3 regions of the Streptomyces sp. NPDC058240 genome follow, and region 3 is predicted to be linked to each of the others. Evidence: riboswitches for the same ligand, from Rfam matches in the RefSeq annotation. Region 3 holds a riboswitch; each other region holds the start of a gene.
What was found. Region 3 has a riboswitch for cobalamin ahead of ACFVX4_RS02020 (prenyltransferase/squalene oxidase repeat-containing protein). Riboswitches for the same ligand answer to the same signal wherever they lie in the genome.

Region 1 (5,357 bases), on a different contig from region 3:
ACACGGCCCCGGCCAGGGCCGTGACCGGCAGCAGCCGCCGGTGCCCGGAACCCGCGAGGGCACGGGCGGCGTGCGGCAGCACCAGACCGACGAAGCCGATGGCACCGGCCGAGCTGACGAGTGCGGCGGTCAGCAGTGCGGTCGTGCACAGCAGCACGATCCGGGTGCGCGCGACATGGACGCCGAGCGTGGCTGCGGCGTCCTGCCCGAACGCGAAGGCGTCGAGCGTACGGGCGTGCCCCAGGCAGATCAGCAGTGTCACGACGAGAACGGCGGAGCAGATCCACACATCGGTCCAGCCGACCCCGCTGAGCGAGCCGAGCAGCCAGAACAGCACCCCGCGGGTCTGCTCGGCGTCGGCGGCGGTCATCACGACGAAGGAGGTGAGCGCGGAGAACAGCTGCATGGCCGCGACACCGGAGAGCACGACCCGGTCGGTCGTGCCACCCAGGGTGTGGCTGAGCAGCAGCACGAGGGCGAACGAGCACAGCGCTCCGACGAACGCGCCGGTCGAGATCGACACCGCTCCCCCGCCGACGCCGAGGACGACGACCACGACCGCGCCGGTGGACGCTCCGGAGGAGACACCGAGGACGAACGGGTCGGCGAGCGGATTGCGGAGCAGCGACTGCATGACGGTGCCGCACACCGCGAGCCCGGCACCGCACACCGCGGCGAGCAGGGTGCGCGGCATGCGCAGGTTCCAGATGATGCCGTCCCGGATCGGGGAGAGCCGTGAACGGCCCCAGCCCAGGTGGGAAGCCACCGCGGACCAGACGTCGGCCACGGAGATCCGGGCGGGGCCGATGGTGACGGCGACCGCGACGGAGATGACGAGCAACGCGGCGCCGCAGACCCACAGGGCCCCGCCGCGCAGTCTCCGTACGCCAGTCGTGGCGCGGAGGGAGGTGGCGGGGGCAGGCGGCGCGGCCACCGCCGTGCCCCGTTCGGTCCCCGTCACCCGGCGAGCCCGAACCTGCGCAGTCCGGCTGCCACGCGTTCGATGCCCTCGACCGTCCGGATGGACGGGTTCATGGACTGGCCGCTCAGCAGCACGTACCGCTTGTGCCTGACGGCATCCATGTTCTTCGTGACGGGGTTGGACTCCAGGAATTCGATCTTCTTCGCGGCGCTCTCGGCGGTCTGGGCCTTGCGGGTCAGGTCGCCGACGACCAGGACGTCGGGGTTGCGGTCGGCGACGGTCTCCCAGCTGATCTGGGGCCATTCCTCATGGGTGTCGTCGAAGACGTTCTTCGCGCCGAGCTCTTCGGTGATGATCCCGGGTGCTCCGCAGCAGCCGGCCAGGTACGGGGCCTTGGAGTCGGAGAACCAGTACAGGAGGGTCGCGTCGGAGGCGTCGATGCCCTCGGTCGCCTTCTTCACCCGGGCCCGCAACTGCGCCACGAGCGCGTCACCGCGCTCCGGTACGCCGAACACCTCGGCCAGGTCGTGCACCTCGCCGTAGACGCTGTCCATGGTCAACGGGGCGGTACGGGCGCCGTCGCCGCCGCCGCTGTTGTCCTTGCCGGTGCAGTCGGCGGGCGAGACATAGGTGGGGACGCCGAGCGATTCGAACTGTTCGCGCGGTGCAACGCCGCCCTTGGCGAGCGTCGATTCGAACGACGCGCTGACGAAGTCGGGCTCGCGGTCGAGGACCTTCTCCGACGACGGCCGGTTGTCCGCGATCCTGGGCACTTCGGCGTTGGCCTTCTCCAGGCCCTTCATCACCGGGTCGGTCCAGGTCGCGGTGGCGGCCATCCGGTCGGCGAGGCCGAGGGAGAGCAGGATCTCCGTCGATCCCTGGTCCACCGGGACGGCGTGCCGTGGCGCGGCCTCGACGGTGACGGTGCGTCCGCAGTTCTTCAGCGTCACCGGGTATCCGTCCGCGGAGCCCGGCTTCGCGGCGGAGTCGTCGGCTCCGCCTCCGCAGGCGGTCAGCAGGACCAGTCCCGCCGAGAGCAGGGCCATGGTGCGGACGGGGCTGGCTATGGACGGCACGGAGTCCCTCTGCGTCTCTGGGCTCATGCGCGGAGCCCGCTGTACGGAGTTCCGCGGCCCGGTGCCGGGTCGCGGGCGCCAGCAGGTCTTCGGACTCGGGTTCCTTCGGACGGGACGCCTTCCCAGGACACCCGAGGGTGGTCCCAGTGGCCGTGGCCCCGCCCGTCCCCCTCACCGCTGCGCGTCAGTTCCGGATTCTCACCGGATTCCCTGACCCCATGACGTGGAGTTCGACTGGCTCCGGCAAGCTATCACGAGGCTCTGCGCAGCTCATGGGGGGTGTGGCCGGTGGTACGTCGGTGTGTGTCCCGTCGCACCACCTGCCGGATGCCTACGGACGCTGAAGAGCGATGACGGCGTTGTGTCCGCCGAAGCCGAAGGAATGGCTGACGGCGCGCCGGATGGGCTGCCGCCGCGGTTGTTCGGTGACGCAGTCGATGTCGAACTCGGGCGCCGGGGCGTCCAGGTTGGCGATCGGTGGTACGACTCCGCGTTGGAGCGTGAGGACGGTGAGTCCGGCCTCGATCGCGCCGGCCGCCCCCATGCAGTGCCCCAGTACGCCCTTGGGGGCGGTGACGGGCGGCCGGTGCGGGTAGACCCGGGCGATGAGGGCGGCCTCGGTGGCATCGTTGACCGGGGTCGCCGTGCCGTGTGCGTTGACGTGCTCGACGTCCTCGGCAGTCCAGCCCGCGTCGCGCAGCGCGGCCTCCACCGCCGCCTGGGCGACCGTGCCGGACGGATGCGGACTAATGGGGTGGTAGGCGTCGGTGGTGGCGCCGGTACCGGCGAGCAGCGCCCGTGGGGCCGCGCCCCGGGCATCGGCGTCGTCCACCCGTTCCAGCACCATGACGGCCGCGCCCTCGCCCATCACCAGACCGGCCCGGTCGGCTGCGAAGGGACGGCACAGCCTGGCCGGGTCGCCGTCCGTCCGGGCCCCGGCTCCGGACCTGGCGAACCCGGCCATGGCGGCCGGGTAGACGATCGACTCGGTGGCTCCGGCGACAGCGATGTCGCACTGCCCGGTGACCAGGAGGTCGCGGGCGACGGACAGCGCGGTGGCGCCGGACGAACAGGCGGTGCACGGGGCCATGCTGGGGCCGGTGGCCCGCAGCTGGATCGCGATCTCGGCGGCGGGCATGTTGGGAATGGTGAGCAGGATGCCCGAGGGCGAGGTGGCCCCTGCTCCGAACCGGTCGAGCACGACGGCCTGCTCGGTCAGCGAGGCGGAACCCCCACTGCTGGTGCCGACGACCACCGCGACCCGGGTGCCCTCCCACCGGGCCGGGTCCAGCCCGGCGTCGGCGACCGCCTCCCGGGCGGCGAGCACGGCGAGTTTCACGTACTTCCCCATGCGGAAGGACGCACGGCCGCCGATCGCGGCGTCCAGGTCGATGCCGTCGACCATGCACGCGAAGTCGATCGCGCACCCTTCGAGCTCGGCGACGGTGCGGGCCGGTGACACTCCCGCGCACACGCCCCGCCAGGTGGATTCGGTGTCGTTGCCGACCGGGGTGATCATGCCCAGGCCGGTGACGGCGACGGCCGGCCTGTTCATCGGGCGTTGCTCATCGCGGTCCCGCCGCCCACCCGCGCACCGCGGCCGGCTGCCGGGTCGATGAACCGTGTGATGTCGGCCAGCGTCGCGTCCTTGGGGAGCTGGTCGAAGTCCCGGTTGCCGCCGGCCGTCTCCCTGATGAGGACGGCGAACTCGGCGACGGCGAGGGAGTCCATCTCCAGGCTGTCCATCGTGGAGCCCGGGTGGATCTCGGCAACGGGCACTTTGAAGGTGTGTGTCAGAACCTCGGTGATCTTGGGATGAATCGCACTCATGAGCTTTCTCTCCATCATTCGGTCCGGCTGTCGGGCCGGCGGTGACACCGTCCCGACGCCGAATCAACTGGGTGGAGTGCCTCCAGTTACGCCTTGTGCCGAACCGATTCGGCACCGTCCTCCCCGCACCACCGGGCCAGGACGGACGCCGTACCCCAGTAGGCCAGCAGGACAACACGGACTCCGAGGGCCCCGGCCGCCTCCCTGATCCGGTGACCCCGTACAGCTGTTCCCCTCCTCGTCATGGCCCTCACCGCTCGTCCTGAACCGTCGCCCGGTCCCCGCCCGTCCTCCAAGCGGCTCCCGGATCGTCGTAGGCGGCCACGTAGTCGGCTCCGGCGATGGGCCAGTCGGCGAGCAGCTCCGGCGGCAGCGCGAAGGACTCGACGAGGTCGGGCAGTTGGGCGGCGACCATGGTGATGAGCTCTTCCACCCGGTCCGGCAGTCCGTTGACCTGGTCGGCGGTCAACAGGCCCGCTGCCAGCAGATCACCGCTGTTGCGGGCGATCCGGTCGAGCGCGAAGAGCCGTTGCAGCTCGCCGAGCCGTTCGCGGGCGGGCCCCTCGGGCAGCGCGGCCACCGCTTCCTCGTACGCCTCGGCCGCCTGCCACTGGGCGTGGGCCTCGACGCCGCGCAGGGCGGGCCCGGACGCCACGTTCCACCGCGCGAGCGGGTCACCGTGCGGTGCGAGGCGCATCCGCTCCCGGGCCCTGCCGAACCAGATCCGCTCCAGTTCCGCGAGCAGCCTCCCGAGGAACCTGGGGTCGTCGAGTTCGCCGGGTCCGCCGCCGGAGGAAGCCTCGGGCCCGCCCGGTGCGGTGGCGAAGAGCATCTCCGCGGCCGCCTTGGCGTGGATGGCCATATTGTCGCCCTCGGCGGTGATGGCGCCCTCCACTCCGGTGAGGAGTTCGCTCATGCCGTTGTTCTCCAGGAGCGCCTGGGCGCCGCAGCGTTCACGGCATTCGACGATCACGGACCTGGCCTGCCAGGTGACCCACCCCTTGGCGACGGCGACCAGCCGCTCCGCCTCCTCCCGCTGCCCGCCCTCTTCCCAGCGGTCCAAGGCCCTGCGGTGCAGCAGGCTCATCGCGAAGACGGTGGCCGTGGCGGACGCGAGCGGTCCGTGGTGGCTGCGGTGGGCGATCACCGGCACCTGCCGCGAGCCCCGGGGGCCCGAGACGTACCGGTGGCCGCCGTAGCGGACGGCGACGGCGAGTGTGGCCCGCGCGCAGCCGACCGCGCAGGCCGTCATCGAGATCTTGCCGGAGGTGACCCGCCCGATCGAGGCGAGGAAGCGACGCCTTCGGTTGTCGACGGTGCTGCTGAACTCGCCGTCCGCACCGATCCGTCCGTGGTCGCCGCCGAGCAGCGCGGCGCGTCCCACGAAGACCTGGTCGAAGGAGGTCAGGCAGTGGTCCACCGGGCTGCCGGTGCGGGTGGGGAGCCTGCGGATCCGTACGCCGGGCAGAGCCTGTACGCCGTCGGTGAGCGGTACGAGAAAGAGGAAGACCCCCTGATCGGCGCCGTCG
Region 2 (5,357 bases), on a different contig from region 3:
TCACCCCCGTACCCTTATTGCAAGTCCTTCGCAATTAATCATGAAGTGCAGGAGTGTGCTGTGGGGTCTCCGGTGGTGCTCGGAATCGAGTCGTCGTGCGACGAGACCGGGGCGGGTCTGGTCCGCGACGGGCAACTGCTCGGGCACGCGGTGGCGTCGAGCATGGACGAGCACGCACGGTTCGGCGGAGTCGTTCCGGAGATCGCGGCCCGTGCGCATGTCTCGTCGCTGACCCCGGTCGTGTCCCGGGCCCTGGCCGAGGCGGGGCTGCGCATGAAGGACATCGGCGCGGTCGCCGTCACCACGGGTCCCGGTCTGTCGGGGGCGCTGCAGGTCGGCCTGGCCGGCGCGAAGGGGCTCGCGTACGCACTGGGCGTGCCGCTCCACGGGGTGCACCACCTGGCCGGGCACGTGGCCGCCGACACCCTGGAGCACGGCCCGCTGCCCGATCCGTGCGTGGTCCTGATCGTGTCCGGCGGGCACACCTCCCTGCTGCTCGTACGCGACCTGGCCCGCGATCCGATCCTGCATCTCGGGGACACCCTCGACGACGCGGCGGGCGAGTGCTTCGACAAGGTCGCCCGGGTCTTCGGACTGCCGTACCCGGGCGGTCCGGCCATCGACCGGGCGGCGCGCACGGGCGACCCGGACGCGGTGGTCTTCCCGCGTCCGCTCACCGGGCCCCGCGACGCCCCCTACGCGTTCTCCTTCTCCGGCCTGAAGACCGCCGCCGCCCGCTGGGCGGAGCAGCACCGGATCCGCGGGGCGCGGCTCCCGCTGGCCGACGGCGCCGCCGCGCTCCAGGAGGCCGTCGCGGACGTGCTGACCCGCAAGGCCGTGGCCGCCTGCGGCGCGTACGGCGTGGGGACACTGGTCGTGGTGGGCGGCGTGGCCGCCAACTCCCGCGTACGGGCCCTGGCGGAGGCGCGGTGCCGGGCCGCCGGTGTCACCCTGCGTGTGCCGCCGCTGCGGCTGTGCACCGACAACGGCGCGATGATCGCCGCGGTCGGGGACCTGCTGGTCCGCGCGGGCGCACAGCCGGCACCGCTGGATGTGTCCATCGATCCATCGGCGCCGCTGGAGTACGCCGCACTGCATCCGGTCGCCCGCACCGGTGCCGGGGCGGCGTGACGCCCGGACACCGATGCGCGGGGACGGGTCAGAGATCGACGTTCCTCAGATACGCGGCAAGTGAACTGATGGCCGCCGGATTGCGCGGACTCTCCACCAGGTCCGCGTAATCGAGGACGAAGACACGGTCGTTCTTGATGGCCGAGACATTCGCGAGCGGCGGATAGGACTTCAGGAACTTCTCCCTCTGCGCCGCGCCGTTGTCACCGTAGTCGTTGATGACGATCACCTCGGGGTCACGGTCGACCACGGTCTCCCAGCCCACGGTCACCCAGCTGTCCTTGAGGTCCTTCATGACGTGATCGCCACCGGCCTTGGTGATGATGTCGTGCGGCCCCGCGAAGGCACCGGAGGTCAGCGGCTTGTCCCGCCCGTCGTCGTAGAGGAAGACCCGGGGGCGGTCGGTACCCTTCGGCGCCTTCGCCTGCGCTTCCGCCACCTGCTTCCGGAACGTCGCGACGAGGGCCTCCGCACGGTCCTCCACATCGAATATCTTTCCCAGGTTCCGCAAATCGGTGTAGAGCGCGTCGAGCGGTGCCATCACTCCGCGCGCTTTCCCCTTGCCGTTGCGGCACGACTCGCTCAGCAGATACGACCCGATGCCCACTTTCCGGAGTTCGGCAGGAGTGAACCCGTCCCCCTCGCTGAATCCGTAGTTCCATCCGGCGAAGACCAGATCGGCACGGGCGTCGAGGACCAGTTCCTTGTTGATCCTCTCCTTGGAGAGCCACTTGGCCTTCCGGTATCCGTCCTTCCAGGGAACGGACGTGAGGTCGCCCTTGTCCTCGGGCATCACATAACCCGCCATGTGGTCCTCCAGTTCGAGCGCGAACATGATCTCGGTGATGCCGACGTCATTGGTGACCACGCGCTGCGGGGCCTTGTCGTAGGTCTTCTTCTGGCCGCAGTTCTCGATGGTCACCGGATAGTGGCCGGTGCTTTTCCGAGCGCTGTCCTTCTCTCCTTGGTCAGAGGGCATTTCCGCACCGCAGCCGGTGAGGACCAGGGCGGCGGCGATCACGATCGCGGCGGGGCGTACGAGGTTGTGCATGACGGCGGTGACTCCTCAGGAATCGGGTCGAGCGGGGCGAAGACGGTCGAAGAGCAGCTGTACGGCGCCGGTCTCCGGATGCGGGACGCGGTGTGCCCGTACGCCGAAGACCTCGGCCAGCAGGTCGGGGGTGAGCACGTCGTGCGGAGCGCCGGAGGCGACGATCCGTCCGCCGTCGATGACATGGAGCAGATCGCAGTGGAGTGCGGCGAGGTTGAGGTCGTGCAGCGCGGTGAGGACGGTCAGCCCGCTGTCGCGCACCAGCGCCAGCACTTCCAACTGCTGTGCGATGTCGAGATGGTTGGTCGGCTCGTCGAGCACCAGCAGCCGGGGCTGCTGAGCCAGCGCGCGGGCGATCAGCACCCGCTGCTTCTCGCCGCCGGAAAGAGTGAGGAAGCCGCGGTCGGCGAGGTGGTCGGCGCCCACTCCCGCCAGCGCGGCCCCGCACGCCTGCCGGTCCTCGTCGGTGGTCCGTCCCATCGATGACTGGTGCGGCAGCCGCCCCATCTCCACGACCTCGGCAACCGTGAAATCGAATTCGGTGGCCGCCTCCTGGGGAAGTGCGGCCAGCCGGCGCGCGCTTTCGCGCGCGCTCATGGCGTACAGATCCTCGCCGCCGAGCCGCACCGTGCCGCCCGAGGGACGCAGAGCCCGGTAGACACAACGCAACAGGGTGGACTTGCCACTGCCGTTGGGCCCGACCAGACCGACGAGCTGCCCCTCCCCCGCTCCCAGTGTGGCCTCCGCCACCAGCCGTGCGCCGGCGATCTCGACCGTCAGAGCATCGATGTCGATCCGCATCAGGCGCCTCCGAACGTGTAGGAGCGGCGGCGCATCAGGAGTACGAAGCACGGCACGCCGATGACCGCGGTCAGCACGCCCACCGGCAGTTCGGCGGGCGCGAGCACCACGCGGGAGAGGATGTCCACCCAGATCAGCAGGACAGCACCCACCAGTGGTGCGACGGCCAGCAGTCGGCGGTGGTCCGCGCCGACGAGCATCCGTACGGCGTGCGGCACCATCAGTCCGACGAAGCCGATCGCACCGCTCACCGCGACCACCGCCCCCGTGACGGCCGCGGAGACCAGGAACAGTTCCTTGCGCAGCCGCCCCGCGTCCACCCCCAGCGCGGCAGCGGTCTCGTCGCCCATGGCCAGGGCGTTCAGCCGACGCGCCGACCAGGCGAGGTGGGCGAGACCGCCGAGCACGGCCCCCGCGGCAATCGGTACGGAGGCCCAGTCGGCTCCGCCGAGGCTGCCGAGCATCCACATCATCGCGGAGCGGGCGGCCTCACCGCGCTCGGCCGCGAACACCATGAACGTGGTGACGGCCGAGAAGCCGTAGTACATCGCGGTGCCCGTCAGGACGAGCCGCAGCGGGGTCAGACCACGAGCGGTGCGTGCGATGGCGTACACCAGCATCATGGCGAGGAGCGCGGAAAGGAACGACGCCGTGGACAGCGCCCAGATACCCAGCGTGCCGAAGGCTCCGAAGATGAGCACGGCATTGGCACCGACCGCCGCGCCCGAGGAGATGCCGAGGACGAACGGGTCGGCAAGGGCGTTGCGGACCATGGCCTGCACGGCGACACCGATGGCCGAGAGACCGGCCCCGACGACCGCGGCCAGCACGGCTCGCGGAAAGCGCAGTTCCCAGACGATGGTGTACGCGGGCACCTGGTCAGGGGCTATTCGGCCGCCCGTCAGCCCGGCCCACAGACAACGCAGTACTTCGCTCCAGGAGAGCCCCGACGCCCCGATGCCCGCCCCGCAGACGAGGGAGACCAGGAGCACGGCGCACAGGGCGGGAAGGAGCAGCGACAGCGACACGCGCCGGGGCGGCGCGGGCCCGGCTCCGGCACGGGCCGTGCGCGAGGGCACGGCAGGCTTACGGACGAGGGGGGTGGCCACGGGCGGATCGCTTTCGCCTCGGGCCGTGCACCTACGTGATCAAAGGAGCAGCCCGGACGCGGAGCGCCCTGCGCAGCACCACTCGCAGTCCACGGCGAATTGACAGGAGCCTTCACCACCGCGGGTAATCGGGCTTACGGGGCCACATCTCGGGCTCCGCCTACCGTTGCGGGTCAGCGCCGGATTTCGACCGGACTTCCCCCGCGGGGCACTTGCAGCTTAGCGTGAATGGGTTGACGCACCGTCAGGGGGGATGGTCGGTGTGCACCGGTTTGCGCACGTGCGGCCAGGCCCTCGAAGACGAGGGCTCCGGTGACGGCGCCCTTCATCGCGCCGGCCATGCGCTCCCAGGTGATGGGCGTGCCCGCGTACAGAATCGTGGTCGGCGTCATTCCGGGGACGACGTCGAGGGCGCGGCCGAAACCGACCAGCATGGGCCGGGAGCCGGTGATGCGCTCGACGGCCTCGGCGTTGGCCGCTTCGATGCGCGCCGCGGTGGCGGGGGCTTCCAGGCTGTCCAGAACGGCGACGATCTCCGGGTTGCCGCCGCCGGGCGGGGTCCAGTCGAGCGTGGTGACGTTCGCGCCCTGAGCGGCGATGTCCTCCTCGAACATCGCCAGTCCGACGTTGATGACGTCGAGGTCGGCTGCGAAGAGGTTAGTGACGGGGCTGCTCATGCGGTCCGGGCCTTCCTGGCGATCTCACGGGCGAACTCGCCCGTCCCGTTGCTGCTGCGGGTCACGGTCACTCCCGCGGCCTCCAGGGCCGCGACCTGCTCGTCGAGCGCCGGGGTGTCGAAGTCGGTGCCGCGGACGTAGCCGACGATCTCCAGGTGGCGGCCGGCCTCCGCCGCGATCCGCTTGGCCTGTCCGATCGCCGGGAGGGTGACGCCGACCGGGTCCTGGTGGGCGCCGAAGCCGAGGACGAAGTCCATGACGACGACGGCGACTTGGGGGTCCTCGGCCTCCTGGACCGGGCATGCCAGGCGCAGGGAGGGGTCGATCATCGGGTGCGGGTGGCCGTTGGTGAAGTCGTCGTCGCCGAAGTCGAGGAAGGTGTGTCCGGTGCTGGGGCCGTCGGCGTCGAGCCGGCGGCCGGGGTCCTTCTGGATGTTGCTCCACACGTTGTCGCTGATCCCGAGCAGGGAGTACATCGACTCGTCGCACAGGGTGCCGCCGCAGAACAGGCCGCGGACGAACTGCTGGTGCGGTGCGAGGCGGGAGCACACCTCCTCCACCCGGTGGGTGTCGAGCGGCTCGACGTCC
Region 3 (5,357 bases):
CCACCCCCACCAGCAGCCCGAGGAGCAGCGGATTGGTGGTCCGGGAGGCGGCGGTGGCGAGGCCGAGCGCCCACAGCCACCAGGCCCCGGCGGGAAGGGCGTTGCTCCGGTTCGCCTCGGGGGCGCGCAGCGGACGGCGGCGCGCCAGGACCGCGGAGCTGGTCGAGGCGGTCATCCGCGGCGGCGGCGGGCCTGCACGACCGCGGCGATGCCGAGGAGGAGAACGGCGCCGACACCGACGAGCACCCCGGCGGACGGGCCGCCGCCGGAGCCGCCCGAGCCGGTGGCGGCCGCGGATCCGGCCGGTGAGGCGGAGGCGGAGGCGGAGGCGGACGCGGCAGGCGTGCCGTGCCCGTCGCCGGAGACCTGTTCGCCGCAGCCGGAGGCCGGGTAGCCGGTGATCGCGCAGAGCATCGCGTCGCTGCTGTACCGCAAGGGCTCGGCCACCGAGGCGAGCGCCTCCGCGGCGCTCGCCTCGGGGTCGACCCGCGCGCACGCGGTGCGCAGCGCGGGCGGTGTCCCACCGGCCGGGGCGTCACCGGCCGTGCCCGGGTCGATGACGAGCGCGATCCGCTTGGTGCCGTCCTGGGCCGGGGTGTTCGCGCAGATCTTCGTGAAGTCGGGGGCGCGGCGCGGCTTCGCCGAGTCCTGGGAGTCCTCGCTCACCGAGAACCGGAAACCCTGCACCGCCCCGTCGTCGGGCCGGACCAGGGACGGGCCCTGGGCGGCGTACGTCCAGTCGGAGCCGGAACCTTCCCAGAACGACCAGTACCGGTAGCCGGCCGCCTGGGCCGGACCCGCGCCGAGCACGGCCAGGACGGCGCCCAGGACCACCAGCAGCGCGGTGGCCCTTCCCGTGCGCCTCACGGCTGCCTGTTCTTCCGGCGACCACTGATCAGGAAGAACGCGATTGCCGCGAGGACGAGGGCGATGCCGATGTACCACCACACGCCCCCGATCACGTCGTCGCCGCTGTGGACCTGGTCCTTCTCGGTGGCCTCGTACCCGGTGTCGGCGGACGGGTCGGGCGTCACGACGGCGGCGGGCGCGGGGCCGGCCGCGTTCAGCCGGGCGACCAGGTCGACGCCGCCGAAGTCCCGGGCGTTGTCGCCGGTCGAGTGGGCGGCCAGGATCAGCTGGGCGTAGGCGGCGGGGCCGTTCTGGGCGGCCCAGTCCGCGGAGTTCTTCTTCAGCCAGCCGATCGCCCCGGCCGCCTTGTCCTGGTGCCCGGCCGCGGACAGCGCGACGACCGCGTCCGCGGTGTTGCCGAAGTCGGGCTGCGGGGTGGAGTCGGTGGCACCCGGCATCGGCGCCTGGTTCAGGTGGCCGTTCCCGGCGAGGGCGCCGGTGAGGTAGCGGGCGCCGTTCTGGGCGGCCTGCTCGGGCGTGAGGCCGGAACCGGGGTGGCAGCTGGGCGCCTTGCCCGCGGCGTTGTTCCCGACGGCCAGTGCCTTGCCCATCGCGCCGAGCACGGCGGCCGCGGTGGCGTCCGCGTTCGCGACGAGCTTCCCCTTCTTGTCGGGCTGGTAGGCGAAGGCGCCGCCGTCCTTGCCGCCGCACGGGATCGCGAGCGCGAGCAGCGGGTCGTACGGGGTCTTGCCGCCGGGGGTCGTGATGTCCGCGAGCCGCTGCCCCTGCCGGGCGAGGGCGCCGATCACCAGGGAGGTGGAGTTGGCATCGCTGGGCGCGCCCGCGGTGTAGCCCCAGCCGCCGTCCTCGTTCTGCACGGACTTCAGCCAGCGCACCGAGTTGTTCACGGTCTCCCGGTGTCCGCCGACCTCGACCAGCGCCTGGGTGGCGGCCGCGGTGGCATTGGTGTCCCGCATCGTCTTCGCCTCGCACGGCTTGGAGACATCGGGCCGGAACGCGGCGTAGGAGCCGTCGGCGCACTGCTGGGAGATCAGCCAGTCCACCGACTTCGCGGCCGGTGTGACGCCTTCGAGCCGCTGGGCGAGGAAGGCCAGAGACTGCCGCCACACCCCGTCGTAGGTGGGGTCCTTCGTGCCGTACAGCCCGGCCGGCAGTGCGGCGGACGGCGAGGGCGAGGGGGACGGCGCTGCGACCGCGACCGGCGCTGCGGCCGCGCAGAGCACGGCGGCGGTGGCGGCGAGCGTTGCTGCGCTGCGGCGTACGGTCATGGCGGGCGGGGCCTCTCCTGCGGGGTGAACCGGGCACAGGCACGCTCAGGCACCAGGCTCCGGCTCCGTATACCTCGACGGTGCCGACCACCGGTGGGTCCGGTGGTCCGAGCCGGTCACGACCGCGGACAGGGCATTCCGACTCACCGTCTGCGACGACGGCTCACGGCTGCGTGGTCAGTGCCGGATTCGCACCGGCTTCCCCCTGAACGGGCATGATGACGACCCGCACACTCTACCGGGCGGCCCCGGCCGGGCCCGGGGCGGCTTCGGCTCGACGGCAACACGGAAAACCCACTGGCGGGCAACGGGGGAAACCCACTGGCGAGTTCGGCCCCGAACGGACGACCATGTCTCGCATGAGCGATCAACCCGCACGCTGGACCCAGGCGACCGTCTACCCCGACATGTGGGCGGACCCGGACGACGACCCCCGCAGCAAGGAGGGCACGAGCCCGGAGGGCGAGCTCGCGACGCTCGCGGAGTATCTGACCGACTACCGGCTGACCCTGCGGATGAAGTGCGACGGCCTGGACGCGGAGCAGCTGGCCCGCCGGTCCGTCCCGCCGTCGACGCTGTCGCTGCTCGGCCTCCTGCGCCACCTCGCCGAGGTGGAACGGGACTGGCGCAACTGGATCACCGACGGCGAACCGCTGCCGAAGCTGTACGGCAAGCGTGACGCGGACTTCGACGGAGCCGTCGCCGAGCAGGCCGTGGTCGACGCCGCCTACGCCGATCTGGAGCGCGAGCAGGCCGCGACCGACGCCGCGCTGGCCGGGCACCCGGATCTGGGCGAGCGGCTGGGGAAGGACAAGATCTCCGTCCGGGAGCTGCTGGTGCACAGGATCGAGGAGTACGCCCGGCACTGTGGGCAGGCCGACCTGTTGCGCGAGTGCATCGACGGACGGGTGGGCCAGTGAGGCCCGGCCGGTGAGCTGAACCGTGCGGGGCGGCCCGCCCGCCCCGCACTCACACGGCTGTGTACGTCACCGGCTCGCTCCCCGGCACCGCCTCCGCGCGCCCGAGCTTCACCAGTCGGCGCAGATGCGCCTCGGCCTCCGAGACGGCGATGTTCCGGGAGCCGTGCGGGATCTGTTCCCAGGGCCGGTTCCACTCCATCCGCTCGGCCAGCTCCCACGGCGTCAGCGGCTCGGCCAGCAGCCCGAGCAGCCCGGTCAGCCGCTCCTCGTGATGGCCGAGGAGTTCCCGTACGCGCCCCACCGCGTCGGTGAAGGCGTACTGATGGGCGGGCAGCACCTCGGCGGCCCCGAGACGGCCGATGCGCTCCAACGAGTCGAGGTAGTCGCCGAGGGGGTCGGCGACCGTCGCGTCGTCCGGGTCCTCGTACAGCCCGATGTGCGGACTGATCCCCGGCAGCAGATGATCCCCCGAGAAGAGCCGCCCCCGGCCCGGCAGATTCCCCGGATGCTCCTCCTCCAGGTGCAGGCACACATGCCCCGGCGTGTGCCCCGGCGTCCAGATCGCCCGCAGCCTGCGCCCCGCCAGATCGAGCAGCTCACCGGGCACGATCTCCCGGTCCGGCAGCGCGGCCCGCAACCCCGGCAAGGTACGCATCCGCCCCCCGCCGGCCGCGGCGGCCCGCAACGGCGCGAGATGCTCCTCGGGCGCACCGACCGCCGTGAGCTTGGCCGCGAGATACGTCAGCCACCTGCCGGGTTCGGACTCCCGGGTACGGCGCACGATCGCGGTGTCCGCCGCGTGCATGGCGATCCAGGCCCCGGAAGCCTCGCGCACCTGCCCGGAGAGCCCGTGGTGGTCGGGGTGGTGGTGGGTGATGACCACCCCGTGGATGTCCGCCATCTCCGTACCGACGGCGGCGAGCCCGGCACCGAGCGTGTCCCACGCCTCGGGATCGTCCCACCCGGTGTCGATCAGGACCGGTCCCCGATCGGTGTCCAGGACGTGCACGAGGGTGTGGCCGAGCGGATTGTCCGGGATGGGCACCTTGATGCTGTGCACGCCCCCGCCGTGGTCGGTCACCTGCGTCATGAGGTCCCCATCTCTCCGGACGACGTGCGGCTCTGCGGCTCCGATGCGCCGCCCCCACTGTAACGAGAACTTGTTCCAGTAGTAGCCCCGGTCGACCATCTCGTCCGGGGTGCCGTCGTGCCCGTGGACTCCTGGAACTGGAACTGGTATCAGTTCTGACACAGAGTCAGATGTCGAGTCGGATACCGATTCGGGCAACGCGCCGGGCCGCGGGAGGCAGCAGCCATGACCGAGCTTGTCGAACACGGAAAACTGTTCATCGGCGGGGAGTTGGTCGATCCGCTGGGCCGGGACACGATCGAGGTCGTCTCGCCGCACACCGAACAGGTCATCGGCCGGGTGCCGCACGCCTGCGAGGCGGACGTGGACCGTGCCGTCGCCGCCGGGCGGTGGGCGTTCGACGAGGGGCCCTGGCCCCGGATGAGCCTGGACGAGCGGATCGCGGTGGTGACCCGGATCAAGGACGCGTTCGCCGTCCGGTACGAGGAGATCGCCCGGGTCATCAGCTCGGAGAACGGCACCCCGTACACGTCGAGCGTCATGGTGCAGGCGCTCGCCGCGATGATGGTGTGGGACTCGGCGATCACCGTGGCCCGCGAGTTCCCGTACGAGGAGCGGCGGACCGGGGCGCTGGGGCCGTTGCTGGTGCGGCGGGAGCCGGTCGGGGTGGTCGCGGCCGTGGTGCCGTGGAACGTTCCGCAGTTCACCGCTGCCGCCAAGCTGGCGCCCGCGCTGCTGGCCGGCTGCTCCGCCGTGCTCAAGGTCTCGCCCGAATCGCCGCTGGACGCCTACATCCTGGCCGAGATCGCCGCCGATGCCGGGCTGCCGGAGGGCGTGCTCTCCATCCTCCCGGCCGACCGCGAGGTCAGCGAGTACCTGGTCGGGCATCCCGGCGTCGACAAGGTGTCGTTCACCGGGTCCGTGGCCGCCGGGCGCCGGGTGATGGAGGTCGCCTCGCGCAATCTCACCCGGGTCACCCTGGAGTTGGGCGGCAAGTCCGCCGCCGTCATCCTCCCGGACGCCGATCTGGACGCCGCCGTCGCGGGCATCGTCCCCTTCGCCTGGATGATCAACGGCCAGGCGTGCGTGGCCCAGACCCGCATCCTCGTACCGCGCTCCCGCTACGACGAGACGGCCGAGGCGTTCGCCGCGGCGGCGGGTGCGCTGAAGGTCGGCGACCCGCTCGACCCGGCCACCGAACTCGGCCCC

Region 1: it holds a riboswitch for cobalamin, as region 3 does, so the genes downstream of both, ACFVX4_RS22065 (ABC transporter substrate-binding protein) here and ACFVX4_RS02020 (prenyltransferase/squalene oxidase repeat-containing protein) in region 3, are expected to answer to the same signal.
Region 2: it holds a riboswitch for cobalamin, as region 3 does, so the genes downstream of both, ACFVX4_RS32960 (FecCD family ABC transporter permease) here and ACFVX4_RS02020 (prenyltransferase/squalene oxidase repeat-containing protein) in region 3, are expected to answer to the same signal.

Annotation. Positions count from the first base shown of each region.
Region 1 covers NZ_JBHVWT010000013.1:166,734-172,090, reverse strand. The annotation lists gene ACFVX4_RS22070 (FecCD family ABC transporter permease) at 1-961, opposite strand, end outside; gene ACFVX4_RS22065 (ABC transporter substrate-binding protein) at 958-2,025, opposite strand; cobalamin riboswitch at 2,061-2,252, opposite strand; gene ACFVX4_RS22060 (beta-ketoacyl-[acyl-carrier-protein] synthase family protein) at 2,330-3,553, opposite strand; gene ACFVX4_RS22055 (acyl carrier protein) at 3,550-3,828, opposite strand; gene ACFVX4_RS22050 (acyl-CoA dehydrogenase) at 4,079-5,357, opposite strand, start outside.
Region 2 covers NZ_JBHVWT010000036.1:33,016-38,372, forward strand. The annotation lists gene tsaD (tRNA (adenosine(37)-N6)-threonylcarbamoyltransferase complex transferase subunit TsaD) at 61-1,131, shown strand; gene ACFVX4_RS32950 (ABC transporter substrate-binding protein) at 1,160-2,182, opposite strand; gene ACFVX4_RS32955 (ABC transporter ATP-binding protein) at 2,198-2,983, opposite strand; gene ACFVX4_RS32960 (FecCD family ABC transporter permease) at 2,983-4,092, opposite strand; cobalamin riboswitch at 4,194-4,353, opposite strand; gene ACFVX4_RS32965 (hypothetical protein) at 4,405-4,683, shown strand; gene ACFVX4_RS32970 (hypothetical protein) at 4,766-5,357, opposite strand, start outside.
Region 3 covers NZ_JBHVWT010000001.1:444,280-449,636, reverse strand. The annotation lists gene ACFVX4_RS02030 (energy-coupling factor transporter transmembrane protein EcfT) at 1-175, opposite strand, end outside; gene ACFVX4_RS02025 (SCO2322 family protein) at 172-867, opposite strand; gene ACFVX4_RS02020 (prenyltransferase/squalene oxidase repeat-containing protein) at 864-2,138, opposite strand; cobalamin riboswitch at 2,248-2,383, opposite strand; gene ACFVX4_RS02015 (DinB family protein) at 2,489-3,058, shown strand; gene ACFVX4_RS02010 (MBL fold metallo-hydrolase) at 3,108-4,148, opposite strand; gene ACFVX4_RS02005 (aldehyde dehydrogenase) at 4,374-5,357, shown strand, end outside.